One region of the Melissospora conviva genome, then DNA from elsewhere that is predicted to be linked to it. Evidence: predicted binding sites of a transcription regulator. Region 1 holds the regulator's gene; the other holds the start of a gene.
What was found. Region 1 encodes HrcA, which represses chaperone genes, less so after heat shock. Its sites were predicted from a motif close to GGTTNGCACNCTCNNNNNGAGNGTGCNAACC; they were not measured.
Positions count from the first base shown of each region.

Region 2: the regulator HrcA is predicted to act here: its motif matches at 4,462-4,492, upstream of ACK8GG_RS03280 (FmdB family zinc ribbon protein).

Region 1 is NZ_JBLLDT010000010.1:47,833-55,526, forward strand. Features, by position in the region: gene ACK8GG_RS19575 (GlsB/YeaQ/YmgE family stress response membrane protein) at 1-258, shown strand, start outside; gene ACK8GG_RS19580 (MOSC domain-containing protein) at 484-1,128, shown strand; gene ACK8GG_RS19585 (hypothetical protein) at 1,234-2,088, opposite strand; gene ACK8GG_RS19590 (enoyl-CoA hydratase-related protein) at 2,203-2,988, opposite strand; gene hemW (radical SAM family heme chaperone HemW) at 3,007-4,230, shown strand; gene ACK8GG_RS19600 (DUF4870 domain-containing protein) at 4,292-4,954, opposite strand; gene hrcA (heat-inducible transcriptional repressor HrcA) at 5,262-6,284, shown strand; gene dnaJ (molecular chaperone DnaJ) at 6,351-7,484, shown strand; gene ACK8GG_RS19615 (16S rRNA (uracil(1498)-N(3))-methyltransferase) at 7,534-7,694, shown strand, end outside.
Region 2 is NZ_JBLLDT010000001.1:641,015-648,708, forward strand. Features, by position in the region: gene ACK8GG_RS03250 (RecB family exonuclease) at 1-808, shown strand, start outside; gene ACK8GG_RS03255 (oxygenase MpaB family protein) at 820-1,746, opposite strand; gene ACK8GG_RS03260 (DUF2231 domain-containing protein) at 1,853-2,335, shown strand; gene ACK8GG_RS03265 (hypothetical protein) at 2,379-2,975, opposite strand; gene ACK8GG_RS03270 (hypothetical protein) at 3,016-3,192, shown strand; gene ACK8GG_RS03275 (flagellar biosynthesis protein FlgA) at 3,316-3,834, opposite strand; gene ACK8GG_RS03280 (FmdB family zinc ribbon protein) at 4,073-4,438, opposite strand; gene ACK8GG_RS03285 (5-formyltetrahydrofolate cyclo-ligase) at 4,576-5,190, opposite strand; gene ACK8GG_RS03290 (sensor domain-containing diguanylate cyclase) at 5,274-7,520, shown strand; gene ACK8GG_RS03295 (UTP--glucose-1-phosphate uridylyltransferase) at 7,530-7,694, shown strand, end outside.

The DNA of each region.
Region 1 (7,694 bases):
GCGCTCATCGTCGGTCTGATCGTCGGCGCGCTGGGCCGTCTGATCGTGCCGGGCCGGCAGAACATGCCGATGTGGCTGCACATGCTCATCGGTGTCGGCGCCGCGCTGCTCGGTACCGTGATCGCCCGTGCCGCCGGCATCGCCACGCAGACCGCCGGTATCGACTGGGCTGAGCTGCTCGTCCAGGTCGTCGTCGCCGCGATCGCGGTGGCCGTCGTCGCCGGTGTCGGCAACCGTCGCGGTGTCACCCACCGGTAATTGACACCCTGCTCCGCAACCAGGGCACTCCGGCACCCGCCGGAGTGCCCTGGTTCTTTTCTGTGCCGACCGGGTCCTCGTGCGGACGGCCGGTCTGCACCGGCCCGGCCCCAGTACGGACGGACGGCCGGTCTGTGCGACCCGGTCCGCCTGCGGACAGCCGTTCTGGACAGACCGGGTCCCGGGCGGGACGGCCGGGACGGCATCGCCGTAGGCTCATACGCCATGACGGGCAGACTCCTGGCGGTGAATGTCGGCGTTGTCACCGAGGCTTCCTGGGCGGGCGACGCCAGCGGCCGCAGCGGCATCGACAAGCGGCCGGCCGACACGGCGGTGGCGATCCTCGCCACCGGCGTCGCCGGCGATTTCATCGCCGAGCGGGCCCATCACGGCGGTCCCGATCAGGCCGTCTACGCCTACGCCGAGGCCGACGCCGCGTGGTGGGCCGACGAGCTGGACCGGCCGCTGCCGCCGGGGGCCTTCGGCGAGAACCTCACCACCGCCGGCGTCGACGTCACCGGCGCCGTCATCGGCGAGCAGTGGGCGATCGGCACGGCACTGCTACAGGTCACCAAGCCGCGTACGCCCTGCCGCACCTTCGCCGGGTTCTGGGGCGTACCCGATCTGATCAAGCGCTTCACCGCGCGGGCCGCGCCCGGGGCGTACCTGCGGGTGCTCACCCCCGGCGAGGTACGGGCCGGCGACGAGATCCGCGTGGTCCAGCGGCCCGCCCACGGAGTGACGATCGGCGAGACGTTCCGCGCGCTGAGCACCGAGCCCGAACTGCTGCCCCGGCTGCTCGCCGCGGCCGAGCTGCCCGAGCCGATCCGGCAGAAGGTGGCCCGCCGGGTGGCCGGCACCGGCTCCTGAACCGGCACCGGCTCCTGAGGTTCTGGCTCTGCCGGCCTCCTCCTCGTCGCGCCCACCCCGCCGGCTGCCGACCGGCGGCTTGATCGGCGCGGAGGCAGCCGCTGCTCAGGCGTCGGCGGAGACCTCGGCGACGACGGACCCCGGCGTGACCTCGCCCTCGGCGGACTTCCACCTGCCGTCGGCCGCCGTCCACTCCAGGTCGTCGAAGCGCACCCGCTGCACGCCGTGGTCGTTGGCGTGCGACACCAGCCAGTGGGCGTAGCGCCAGCCCTGCCGCTCGTCCTGCGCGGTCAGTGTCAGCCCGGCGGTGGCCGGGCTCGCCGCGTCCCGCGACACCCCCCAGTCCAGCTTCAGACCGCGCAGCAGCGCCTCGGTGGCGGCGTCGCCGCGCAGCGCCGGTTCCCGGCTGACCGTGCAGGCGACCGCGCCGGTGAACTGCCCCAGCAGCGCCCGGGTCAGCACCGTCGAATCCTCGGACCACTTCTCGTACGCCTCGGGGAACGCCGACCGCTGCACCGTCTGCGCCGCGTCGGTGACCCGCATCTTCTCCCACCCGCGCACCTGCTCGAGCGCGGCGTAGAACTGGGTGGCGGCGTACCGGGTGTCCTGGATCTGCTCCGGTGTGCCCCAGCCCTGGCTGGGCCGCTGCTGGAACAGCCCCACCGAGTCCCGGTCGCCGCCGGCGAGGTTGCGCAGCTGTGATTCCTGGAAGGCGGTGGCGAGAGCGACGATGACGGCGCGTTCGGGCAGGCCCCGCTGGACGCCGATCGCGGCGATCGTGGCGGCGTTGGCCATCTGCTCCGGGCTGAGCTCGACCTGGCCGTCGGCCTCGGTCACGCAGCTGCGGCTCACCCGCGGCAGGGTGAACCCGTCGCCGATCTGCTTGATCACCAGCACGATGCCGACCCCGGCCAGCACGGTGAAGGCGGCCAGAGCCGCCAGGACTGCCCGTCCGCGCACGCGATTCCTCCTCGTCACGACCAGCCGGGGGCAAGCGTACGTTCCACGATCACCACCCGGGCCGGGCTGCGGAATTTCTCCTGCTCCGTACCGTTCTGTGCCCGGTCGACCGGGTCACTGCGCCGCCGGCACCCACCGAGCGGGTCGCTTTTCGCGGAACGCCATCACGCCCTCCAGCCCTTCCTCCGAGAGGAAGTACCCGGTGGAGAGCCCGGACAAGGCGGCCAGCTCCGTACGCAGGTCGGCCGGCGCCGGGCGGGCCAGCAGCTCCTTGGCGCCGGCCAGCGCCCGCGGCGCGCCCTGCACCAGCGCGGCGCAGTACGCGGCGACCTTGGCGTCCAGCTCCTCGGCGGGCACGGCGGCGGTCACCAGACCGATCTCGGCGGCCCGGGTGCCGTCGAATTTCTCCCCGGTCAGGTAGAGCTCGGCGGCGGCGCGGGGCGTGAGCAGCGGCAGCACGGTCGCCGAGATCACCGCCGGGATCACGCCGATGCGCACCTCGGTGAAGGCGAATGTCGCCTCGCGGGCGCAGACCGCCAGGTCGGCCGCGGCGATGAGTCCCAGTCCGCCGGCGCGGGCCGGCCCGGCCACCCGCGCCACCACCGGCTTGGGGCACTCCCGGACCGCGGCGAGCACGTCACCGAGCATTCCGGCCGGCAGGGTGCCCGTGGCGTACGCCTGCGCCGACTCCTTCAGGTCCGCCCCGGAGCAGAAGACCGGCCCGGTGTGGGTCAGGACCACGACGCGTACCGCGTCGTCGGCGACCGCGGCGGCGAGCCCCTCGATCAGCTCTGTCATCAGCCGGGTGGAGAGCGCGTTGCGGTTGTGCGGGCTGTCCAGGGTGAGGGTGGTCACGCCGGAGGCGGTGCCGGACCGCACGAGTGCGTCGGGAGAGGTCATGCCGGGCAGACTAGTGGCATGCCGGGAGCCGTACCAGAAGGTGAATCCGTCCCCCTCGACGGAGCTCTGCCCCCAGAAGCCACCGCACGGGTGGGTTCAGCCGGGTTCGGGGTCTATGTCCATGTGCCCTTCTGCGCCAGCCGCTGCGGCTACTGCGACTTCAACACCTACACCGCCGCGGAGCTCGGCGGCGGCGTCACCCGTGAGTCGTACGCCGACAGCGTCCTGGCCGAGATGGCGCTCGCCGGCCGGGTCCTCGCCGGCAACCCGCCGCCGCGGGTCGACACCGTCTTCGTCGGCGGCGGCACCCCGACGCTGCTGCCCACCGACGACCTGGCGCGCATCCTCGACGGCATCGACCGGCTCTGGGGGCTCGCCGACGACGTGGAGGTCACCACCGAGGCCAACCCCGAATCGGTCACCCCTGCCTCGCTCAAGGCGCTGCGGGCGGCCGGCTACACCCGCATCTCGCTCGGCATGCAGTCCGCCGCGGCGGGGGTGCTCGCCGTCCTCGACCGCCGGCACAGCGCCGGCCGGGCGGTGGCCGCCGCCGGGGAGGCACGCGACGCCGGGTTCGACCACGTCAACCTGGACCTGATCTACGGCACGCCGGGCGAGACCGCGGAGGACTTCGCCGCCTCCCTGGAGCAGGTCGTCGCCGCCGGCGTCGACCACGTCAGCGCGTACGCCCTGATCGTCGAGGAGGGGACGCGGCTGGCGGCCCGGATGCGCCGGGGTGAGCTGCCGTACCCGAGTGACGACGTCGCCGCCGACCGCTACCTGGCGGCCGAGGCGGCGCTGAGCGCGGCGGGTTTCTCCTGGTACGAGGTGTCGAACTGGGCCCGTACGCCGGCTGCCCGGTGCCGGCACAACCTGCTCTACTGGGCCGGCGGCGACTGGTGGGGGTTCGGCCCGGGCGCGCACAGCCATGTCGGCGGCGTGCGCTGGTGGAACGTCAAGCACCCGTCGGCGTACGCGCAGCGCCTGGCACAGGGGCATTCGCCGGGGCAGGGGCGGGAACTGCTCACCGCCGCCGAGACCCACATGGAGGACGTGATGCTGCGGCTGCGGCTCGCCGAAGGGCTGCCGCTCGCGGTGCTGGACCCGGCCGGCGTAACCGGCGCCCGGCGGGCGCTGGAGCAGGGCCTGCTGGATGAGGCGGGCTACCGGGCGGGGCAGGCCGTGCTGACGCTGCGCGGCCGGCTCCTCGCCGACGCGGTGGTGCGCGACCTGCTGCCCTGACCGGGTGCGGCCCGCCGGCGGCACCGCCGCGGGGCGGGGCGCTGCCGACGGGACGGGTGGGTCACTTCACGAACGCGTAGCTCATCGGGTACTGGTAGAGCACTCCCTCGGTGGCCTTCACGCCGCCGATGATGCCGAAGATGATCGGGATCAGAATGCTGATCATCGGGAGGAAGAAGAGCACTCCGCAGGTGATCACGGCGATCACCGCGGCGACGATCGTGACGATCGTCCAGGTGATCTGGAAGTTGAGCGCGGCGACGGCGTGCGCCCGGACCACCGGCGACTGCGGCCCCTTGGAGACCATGGCGATCAGCGGGGCGAGCCAGCCGAGCCCGCCGCTGCCGAGCAGGGCCCCGCCGGCCCCGCCGAAGTGCGCGATCAGCGCCCAGGTCTTGTCGTCGTTGCTCGGGTATCCGGGCGGCGGCGGGGCGGTGGGATAGCCGGGCTGGCCGCCGTAGGGCGGGTAACCCCCACCGGCCGGCGGAGGATAACCGCCGGGCTGGCCGTACCCGCCGGGCTGGCCGTATCCGCCGGGCTGCTCGTAGCCGCCGGGCTGGCCGTACGCGCCGGGCTGCTGGCCGTACTCGCCCGGCTGCTGGTCGTAGGCGCCGGGTTGCCCGCCGCCGGAGGTCGGCGAGCCGTAGGGAGGGTTCTGCCCCTGCGGCGGGGGAGAGGTGGGATCGGGCCGGTCCGATCCGTGTTGCGGCGGGAAATCGGTCATAGCCTCAACGGTAGGGCCGAGGCGCAACCGGCGAGACGGCGACACTGCGATCCGACAGCTCGGTCACCGCCGGCGCTGAGCAGGCGCGCCGGCGCCCCGGGCGCCACCTCGGGTTGATCATCGCGCTCCGGCCCCGCGCGACGTACACTGGCACTCGCTACAGTCGAGTGCCAGCAGGGCGTGAGGTCGGCCGATCCGGTCGCCGCCCGGCCTGGCAGCGGTTCGCGTGCTCGCCGCGGCAGTGGCCGCGCACCGGGCCCGCTGCCGGGGCAGCACCTTCGACTGTCGTCACCGCAAAGGGGGAGGGATGAGTCTCGACGAACGCAAACTCGACGTGCTGCGGGCGATCGTCGAGGACTACGTCGCCACCCAGGAGCCGGTCGGCAGCAGGGCCCTGGTCGAGCGGCACCAGCTCGGCGTCTCGCCGGCCACGGTGCGCAACGACATGGCGGTGCTGGAGGAAGAGGGCTTCATCCGGCAGCCGCACACCAGCGCCGGCCGGGTCCCCACCGACCGCGGCTACCGCCTCTTCGTTGACCGGCTCTCCCGGATCAAGCCCCTCTCGCCCGCCGAACGGCGGGCGATCGAGCGCTTCATGGCCGGCGCCGTCGACCTCGACGACGTCGTGCACCGCACCGTCCGACTGCTCGCGCAGCTGACCCGCCAGGTCGCGGTGGTGCAGTACCCCAGCCTGGCCCGTTCCGCCGTACGCCACCTGGAGCTGGTGCCGATCTCCACCACCCGGCTGATGCTGGTGATGATCACCGACACCGGCCGGGTCGAGCAGCGGCTGGTGGAGATGCCCGGCCCGACCCCGGGTGAGGACGTCACCGAGCTGCGGCGGCTGGTCAACGAGAAGCTCTGCGGCAAGAAGCTCTCCGACACCCCGCCGCTGGTGCAGACGCTGGTCGAGGAGGCGTCACCGCTGCTGCGCGGGGCGATGACCTGCCTGGCCACCGTGCTGCTGGAGACGCTGGTCGAGCGACACGAGGAACGAATCGCGCTGGCCGGCACCGCTAACCTGACCCGGGGTGGTCTCCTTGACTTCCAGGGTTCGCTTCGGCCGGTCCTCGAGGCGCTCGAGGAGGAGGTCGTGCTCCTCAAGCTGATCGGCGAGACCGAACCGAGCGCGACCCGGGTACGCATCGGCGACGAGAACGAGATCGACAACCTGCGGGCGACGTCGGTGGTGAGCGCCGGGTACGGCCCCGGCAGCACCATCGTCGGCGGGCTGGGGGTGCTCGGCCCGACCCGGATGGATTACCCCGGGACGATCGCCACCGTGCGGGCCGTGGCACGCTACGTCGGCGAGCTGCTCGCACAGAACTGACCAGGGGCAACCGGCCCGAGGACCGGCGAACGTCAAGCGACACAGACGATGGGGACACCGAACGCAGTGGCCAGGGACTACTACGGAATTCTCGGCGTCAGCCGGGGAGCCTCCGACGACGAGATCAAGCGCGCCTACCGCAAGCTGGCCCGCCAGTACCACCCGGACGTGAATCCGGATCCGGAGGCCCAGGAGAAGTTCAAGGAGATCAACGCCGCGTACGAGGTCCTCTCCGACGACCAGAAGCGGCAGATCGTCGACCTCGGGGGTGACCCACTCGCCCCCGGCGGTGGCGGCGCCCCCGGCGGCGCCGGCCCGTTCGTCGGATTCCAGGACATCATGGACGCCTTCTTCGGCGGCGCCGGTGGCGGCGCCGGGCGAGGCCCGCGCCCGCGTACCCGGCCCGGCTCCGACGCGATCATCCGGCTTGAGCTGGACCTCAACGAGACCGCCTTCGGGGTGGAGGCGCCGATCACGGTCGACACCGCCGTGCTCTGCACCACCTGCAGCGGCGCCGGCACGGCCGCCGGTACCCACCCGGCGACCTGTGACGCCTGCGGCGGGCGCGGTGAGGTCCAGTCGGTGCAGCGCACCTTCCTCGGCCAGGTGATGACCGCCCGCCCCTGCACCGTCTGCTCCGGCCACGGCAGCACCATCCCGAACCCCTGCGGGACCTGCGCCGGTGACGGCCGGGTCCGCACCCGGCGTTCGCTGACGGTCAAGATCCCGGCCGGTGTCGAGGACGGCATGCGCATCCGCCTGGCCCAGCAGGGCGAGGTCGGCCCCGGTGGCGGCACCCCCGGCGACCTCTACGTGGAGATCCACGAGCGGCCGCACGACGTCTACTCGCGCAAGGGCGACGACCTGCACTGCCGGGTCACCGTCCCGATGACCGCCGCCGCGCTCGGCACCCGGCTGACCATCAAGACGCTCGACAGCGAAGAGGCCGTCGAGGTCAAGGCGGGTACCCAGCCCGGCTCCACGTTGCGGCTGCGGGCCCGCGGCGTGCCGCACCTGCGCGGCACCGGCCGCGGTGACCTCTACGTGCACCTGGATGTGCGGACCCCCACCAAACTCGACGGCGCGCAGGAGCAGATTCTGCGCGACTTCGCCAAGAGCCGGGGCGAGGAGGTCGCCGAGTTGAGCAAGCAGGGCGGTTTCTTCTCGCGGATGCGCGACGCCTTCAACGGCCACGGCTGAGATTCCCGCCCGGTCCGGTCCGCCCGGCCGGGGCGGTTAGCCTGTGATCGTGTCCGTACCCCTGTTCCTGGTCGAATCCCTGCCGACGGCCGACAACCTGACCCTCGCCGGGCCGGAGGGGCATCACGCCGCGAACGTGCAACGGCTGCGCGTCGGTGAGCGGCTGGTGCTCGCCGACGGCCGGGGCGGCACGGCGACCGCCGAGGTCAC
Region 2 (7,694 bases), on a different contig from region 1:
CTGCACCCCCAGCAAGCTCGGCACGTACGCCGACTGCCCGCGCCGCTACCGCTACTCCTACCTCGATCGGCCGGCCCCGCCGAAGGGCCCGCCGTGGGCACACAACTCGCTCGGTTCCAGCGTGCACAACGCGCTGCGCGCCTGGTATGCCCTGCCGCCGCAGCGCCGCCGTCCGGAGGCCGTCGTCGGCCTGCTCAAGGGGAGCTGGGTCACCGAGGGCTACCGCGACGACGCGCAGGAGCGGGCAGCTTTCGACCGGGCGCTGAGCTGGCTGGAGTCCTACCTGGCGGAGCTGGACCCGGCGGCCGAGCCGATCGGCGTGGAGCGTGTCGTCGCGGTCAAGACCGGGGTGCTGGCCTTCAACGGCCGGGCCGACCGGATCGACTCCCGGCCCGGTGAGAACGGGCCGGAGCTGGTGATCGTCGACTACAAGACCGGGCGCAGCGGCCTGGACGCCGACGACGCGCGCGGCTCGCAGGCGCTGGCGCTCTACGCCTACGCCGCCGAGCGGGTCTTCCGCCGTCCCTGCCGGCGGGTGGAGCTGCACCACCTGCCGACCGGCACGGTCGCCGCCCACGAGCACACCCCCGAGTCGCTGCAGCGGCAGGTGACCCGGGCCGAGCAGACCGCCCGCGACATCGTCGCCGCCGAACGGGAACTCGCCGACGGCGTCGCGCCGGACGCGGCTTTCCCGGCCACCCCGAGCAACCGCTGCGGCTGGTGCGACTACCGGCGCAACTGCCCGGAGGGGTCCGGTGTCCCCGGGCAGGACCCGTGGGCGGCCGTGGAGCGGGCCGCGGCGGCCTGAGCCGCCACCGCTCAGACCGCGATCGTCTCCGCCGTCAGCTTGGCCTGCGGCCGCGTCTCTCGTGCCGGTTCCTCTTGCGCGGGCTTCTCCCCGGCGGCGGTGTGCCGGGCGGCGCGTTCCATCGCCGACCGGTAGACATCACCGGCGATCAGACTGTGCGGGATCGCGCGCAGCGCCAGTCGCAGCATGCGCGCGTTCAGGTCGCCGTAGAGCGCCGTGGTCGGCAGGCCGAGCGTGCCGTAGAGGCGCTGCGCCCACGACGGCAGCAGGGCGTACGCGGTCGAGGCGACGCCGAGGTACGCCCAGCGCGCCGGGCCGAGGTTCAGGCTCCAGCGCAGCGGCGCGTTCAGCTTGCCGGGCGCCGGCGGCGCGGTCAGGAAGAACGCGGTCCGTGCCGCGTCGGGGGTCATCCGCAGCTCGGGACGGATCTGCGCGTAGTAGTCGGCGATTTCGGCGGCGCTGCCCGGGACGGTCTGCGGGTCGAGCCCGACCAGGGCGGCGGCCCGGCGCTGCTCGGCGTAGTAGCCGTCGATCTCCGCCGGGGTGAGCCGCTTGCCGGCCCGCGTGACGGTGGTCAGGAACGACTCGACCTCGGTGACGTGCACCCAGCGCAGCAGCTCCGGGGAGTCGATGCGGAACTCCGTACCGGTGAAGGGGTCTCGGGCGCGCATGCGGGCGTGCATCTGACGCAGGCGCCGCCCGGCGGTCTGCGCCTGCCCGGTGGTGCCGTAGATGACGGTTGCCACGTAGTCGCTGGTGCGCGCCAGCCGCCCCCACGGGTCCTGCTGGTAGCTGCTGTTCTGCGCCACGCCCGCCATCGCCCGGGGGTGCAGCGCCTGCAGGTAGAGCGAGCGGAGCCCGGCGAGCAGCAGGATGGGTTCGCCGTGCAGTTTCCAGGTGACCGAGCCGGGGCCGAACAGACCGAGATCCTCGTCCATTGCCCAAGAGTGCCACGCGCCGCTGCGCACGGCATTCACCGCGGGCTTTCAGGTACGGCCCGTACGCTGGCCGCCGCTGAAGTGATCGACCTGGTGGAGGTGTGGATTGTTCCGCGAGTTGCTCGGCCTGCCGGCCCACCCGCTGATGGTGCACGCCGCGGTGGTCTTCGTGCCGCTGCTGGCGTTGCTGGCCGTTGTCTACACCGCGGTGCCGCGGTGGCGTACGCGTACCGGCTGGGCGGTGGCGATCCTGGCGGTCGTCGCCCCGGTCAGCGCCCTGATCGCGAAGCTCTCCGGCGAGGAACTGGAACGGGTGCTGATCGACAGCGGCTACCCGCCGGAGATCCTCAACGAGGTGAGCCGGCACGCCGATCAGGGCGACACGACCTTCTGGCTGGCGTTGGCGCTCGCGCTGGTCATGGCGGTGGTGCTGGTCCTGGCCAGTGGTCGGCTCCGGGGTGTGCGCCTGCCGGGCTGGTTCACCCCGCTCGCGGCGCTGGTGGTGGCGGTGCTCGGCGCGGTCACCGTCTACTACGTCTTCCTGACCGGTGACAGCGGCGCCCAGGCGGTCTGGCGGGGAGTGCTCTGACCCGGCAGGCGGGCGCTGTCGTCGCGGGGGCGGGGCGTCCGTCTCAGAAGATGATCCGGGCGCAGAGCAGGAACATCAGCACCATGCAGATGGCCCCGGCGAGCATCCCGACGCCGTAGGTGACGGTCCGGGCGTCCTGCTCGGCCTCGTCCAGCGCGGCGGCGTCCTGGGGTGGCAGCGGCCGGGGCGGCTGGGCGCGCAGGTGCAGCGGCGGCCGCCAGCCGGGCGGCGGACGCAGGTTCCGCGGCGGTCCGGCGTAACCGGCAGCCGGTGGGGTGGCCGGCGGGTCACCGAGCCCGCACGAGCCGAAGCCGGTGCCACCGTGAGAGCTCACGGCGGTGCCGCCGCGCCCGTTGGTGCCAGGCCCGGGGGCCGCGGGCGGCCGCGCCCAGAACGCCTCTTCGTGCCGGGCGTGGACCCGGGACCCGTCGCGAAGAGCAGAGGGTTGACTCGCCCTGGCAGGGCCGCCGTGTTCGCCCGCGTCACTGCGCCCGCCGGAGCCCGAGCCCTCACCACCACCAGAGCCCTCACCACCACCGATGCCGCCGCCACCGATGCCGGAGCCCGGGCCGGCGTCGTCCGGGCCGTCGGGGCGGCGCCAGGGGGTGTCGTCGGCGGACAGATCACGGGGGGTCGTCACGCCGTCTGACGCTACCAACACCCGGGTAGGCTTGTCGGTCGTGAGCAGGCTTGAGCAGCCGTCGGAACGTACCGACGACGACCGCACCGTTGAACTCGTCGACGAGGTGGCGGTCATCCCCGACCAGACCGCCGACGACACCGACCGTGGCTGGGGCGAGTACGCCGACAGCAACGACGACCGTCTCCTCGCCGACCGCCCCCCACACTGGGGCTGATCCGCCCGCTGGGCTGATCACCGGCAAGGGTGGATCACTCGCCACCGGCGGGGGTGCATCACTCGCGCCATCGCCATCGCCATCGCCATCGCCATCGCCCGCGCTGGGGCTGGTCGTCCGCGCTCATTCGCGTACGACGATCGCGAAGCGGCTCCCCTCGGGCTGGGCGATCGTCGCCTGCGCCTGGGCCGGTTTCAGGGCCAGATAGAGCGCGGAGCCGATCTCGCCGGCGTCGCCGGTGAGCACGTCCAGCACCAGGGCCCGGCCGGCGAGCAGCAGCGGCTCTCCGCCGGGCTTCTGTACGCCCGCCGGTGGCACGGCCAGCAGATCGACCCGGGCACCCGGGCGTACGGCGGTGAGCGCGGCGGGGTCGGCGAGGCGGACCGGCACGCCGACCGTGCCGGCCGGCAGCGTCAGGGTTGCCGACGGCGACACCGATGGCGACGGGCCGTCGGTGGAGGCGGTGACCGGCGCGCAGGGGCTGACCGGTTCGGCGGACCAGAGGATCGCGGCGGCGACCGCGAGCAGGGCCCCGACCGCGGCGAGGCGCAGCATGGTCGCCCGGCGCAGCCAGTGGGGTGGCCACCGGGCCGGCCGCAGATCCTCTTCCGCGGCCGCTCGTTGCCGTGCCCGGGTCCGCATCGCGCCTCCCTCGCCTCGCCGCGCCGGGTGGCGCGGGCGATCGGCAGGAGACTAGGCGCGGCCTCCGGGCGGAGGCAGGCAACGACCGGCGGCCCTGTGGACAACCCTCAGGCTGTGGACAACCAGCCCGCGCGGCGACGGCCGTAAGACGGGCGGCCGCGCAGACCGTCAGTCGACGCAAGGTTGTCAGGCGGGCACGGCCGTTCAGACCGCGCAGGCTGTGAGGCGACGACTGCCGTCAGGCGGCGGAGGCGGCCGGCTTGGCGGTCGAGGTGCTGCCGGCGGAGGAGCCGGAGTCGCTGCTGCTCGAGGAGCCGGCGGAGCCGGACTTGCCGGAGTCGGACTTGGCCGAGTCGCCCTTGGCCGAGTCGCCCTTGGCGGAGTCGCCCTTGGCGACGGTGCTCGGCGGGGAGGATTCCTTGCCACCGTTGCGGGAGTCCGTGCGATAGAAGCCGGAGCCCTTGAAGACGATGCCGACCGAGTTGAAGACCTTGCGGAGCCGACCCTGGCACGCCGGGCACTCGGTCAGCGGGTCGTCGGCGAACGACTGCACCGCCTCGAGCTGGTTTCCGCACTCGGTGCAGGCGTACTGGTAGGTAGGCACGATCTCCTCCGATGGGCGGGCCGTATTGGCACTCGACGCATTCGAGTGCCAATGGTGCGGCATGAGGGCGCGATTCGTCCAGCCGACGGGCACGCGACACCCGTCACGCCGCTGCCCGGATTGTCCCAACAGGCGCATCATGCCGGAAACGGCACGAGCCCGTCGCCCGGGGTGACCGCCGCCCGCACCGGCCGGTCGTGCGGTTCGGCCGGCACCCGCGGCAGCAGCTCGCCGTCGTGCAGCAGCGCCACCACACACGTGCCGGCGCCGACCCGCGCCAGCGCCCGGTCGTAGGAGCCGCCCCCGCGACCCAGCCGCAGGCCCCGCCGGTCCACCGCCAGCGCCGGCACGATCACCAGCTCGGCGTCGGCCACCGCCGTGCGCCCGAGCCTCGGCCCCGGCGGCTCGCGCAGCCCCCGACCGGCCGCCACCAGGGGTTGCGCGCCGTCGTACACGGCCCAGTCCAGGTCCAGGTCGTCGCAGAGCACCGGCAGGAGCAGTTGCGCCGAGGGTGCCGCCGCGGCGAGCACCGCCGGCAGCGACGGCCCGCCCGGTTCGCTGCCCACCGGCACGTACGCGCTGATCCGCGCCGGCCGCAGCCGGGTCAGCAGCGCCGTCAGTGTGGCCTGGACCCGGGCGGCGGCCCGTTCCCGCTCCGCCGGGGTCAGCCGCCGACGGCGCGCGAGCAGTTCCGCGCGAAGGTCACGCTTGGTGAGCCGGTCCGCCTGCGCCGCGTCCGAAAAATCCATCACGCAACACCTTCTCCGGTAACGCGGGGATCGCGTCGGGCTGTGTCAGCATCCAAGCATTCGACGCGGAACCTCCGGGGGGAAGTGTGACGCTGCGCGGGCGACTGACCGCCGCCTTCCTCGCGGTGGTGCTCGGCCCGGTGCTGCTCGGCGCCTTCTTCGTCGCCGGGACCATGTCGCAGGTCGGGCACCAGCGTGCGGTGGAGCGCCTGGAACTCGCCGCCAACGCCGCGCGGACATCGGTGGGGGCGCTCTGCCGTCAGCTGCACGGGGCGGCCGACACGATCGCGGTCACCGCCGACCCGGCGCACCGGGCCGCCGCCGTCCGGCAGCTCGTCGGCCGCGGGGTCGCTGCCGCGATCGCCATCACCGACCCGGCCGGCCGGCCCGTCCTCACCAGCCCCGAGCAGCCCGTGCCGCAGTGGCTGGACTGCGCCGCGACCGGCCCGGCCACCGGCGGCGCGCAGGCGCTCGGGGTCCGCGTCGAGCTGCGGGACGGCACCGGGACGGTGACCGGGTCCGTCATCGCGCTCCAGCCGGTCGACCCCGGCTTCGTCGCCCGCCTCTCCGGAGTCACCGGCGCCGCGGTCACCCTGCTCACCGACACCGCCGGACCGCCGACCGCCGCCCAGACCACCGAGGCGGACGACGGCCGCGACGAGGTCCTCGCCACCGCCGCCGGGCTGCGCGGCGACGGCATCGCCGAGGCCGGCAACGGCCGCTACGTACGGCGGGTCGGCCCCGACGCCGAGCAGCCGCTGCCGCTGGTGCTCTCCGTGCCCGGCGACGCCGCCCAGGGCCGTTCCGCGGTGCTCATCGGCGCGGTGCTGCTCGCCGCCCTGCTGGCGGTCCTCGCCGCCCGGGCGCTCGCCCGCTCCACCACCCGGCCCCTCGACGACCTGGCGTACGCGGTGGAGCTCGTCGCCCAGGGCGACCTGACCGCGCGGGTCCCGGTCTCCAGTGGCGACGAGATCGGGCGGCTGGCGGCGACCTTCAACCGGATGACCCGGGAAACCCAGTCGTACGTGCAGGCGCTGACCGGCAGCCGCGACCAGCTGCGCGGCCATCTGGCGGTCCTGGGCGACATGCTCGCCAGCACCCACGACCTGCCCGGCATCCTGCGGGTGATCCTGCGCAGCGCGCTCGCCGCCACCGGCGCGCAGGCCGGCCTGGTGCTGCTGGTCGACCCCGGCAGCGGCACCCTCGTCGGCCAGTGCGGCGAAGGGTTGCAGGGGCGCTGGCCGCATCCGGCGGACCCCACCGAAGCGCAGGCGTCCCTGCGGGACCCGCGCGCCATCCGGGTGCCGATCGGTGTCGGCGTGATCGGCCGGGTCGCGGCCACCGGCGAACCCCGGCGCGGCCGGGTCGGCCCGGACCGGCCGTTGTCGCGCCAGGAACCGGCCTGCGAGACGTACGTGGCGGTGCCCTTCACCGCGCCGGGGGTGGCGACCGGGTTCGTCGCGCCCGCGCCGCGCAGCGCCTCCGGCGCGTTGGCGCCGAAGCCGACGGTGCTCGGGGTGCTGGTCCTCTACGACCGGCTCGGCTCCGACGAGTTCGCCGACGAGGACCTGCACACGCTGGGCACCTTCGCCGGGCACGCCGCCGTGGCGGTGGAGAACGTCCGGGTGCACGAGGAGGTGCAGCGGCTGTCGCTGACCGACCCGCTGACCGGGCTCTGGAACTACCGCTACCTGAAGGAGTCGCTGCACCGGGAGGTGGAGCGGGCCAGCCGCTTCGGCCGGATGCTCAGCGTCCTGGTGCTCGACCTCGACCGTTTCAAGGAGGTCAACGACACGTACGGGCACGCCGCCGGCGACGTGGTGCTGGCGGCCTTCGCCGGCCGGGTCCGCGGCGAGATCCGCGAGGTGGACCTGGCGTTCCGGCAGGGCGGTGAGGAGTTCGTGGTGCTGCTGCCCGAGACCGACGCCCCCGGCGCGGCCGTCGTCGCCGAACGGCTGGGCGCAGCGATCCGCGACACGCCGATCCCGGTGCAGCCGCACAGCGTCGGCGGGGTCACCCCGGCCGGCCCGGCGCTGATCGCGGTGACCGTCTCGATCGGCATCGCCGTCTTCCCCGACCACGCCGGCACCGGCCAGGAGGTCCTCGACGCCGCCGACGACGCGCTCTACGCCGCCAAGTCCGCCGGGCGGGACACGTACCGGATGGCGGTGCGGGCGCCGCGCGCCGACGGGCCGGTGCCGCCGACGGCGCCGGCGGGCCCGGGGACCGGCAGGCCGGAGCCGGTGGCGCCGCGCGCCGTGGAGGAGACGGCCGCCACCTCGAGTGGCGCGTCTTCGGTCCCACGACCGCCGCGATCCGGCCGTGGCGGATAGTCTCGCGACATGTCGGATCAACCAGAGACTGAAGTGACAGTGCACGCCGGAGCCACCACCGGGTCGACGCGGGCGGTCAAGGCGGTCATCCCGGCCGCAGGTCTGGCGACCCGATTCCTGCCGGCCACAAAGGCGGTGCCGAAGGAGTTGCTGCCGGTCGTGGACCGCCCGGTG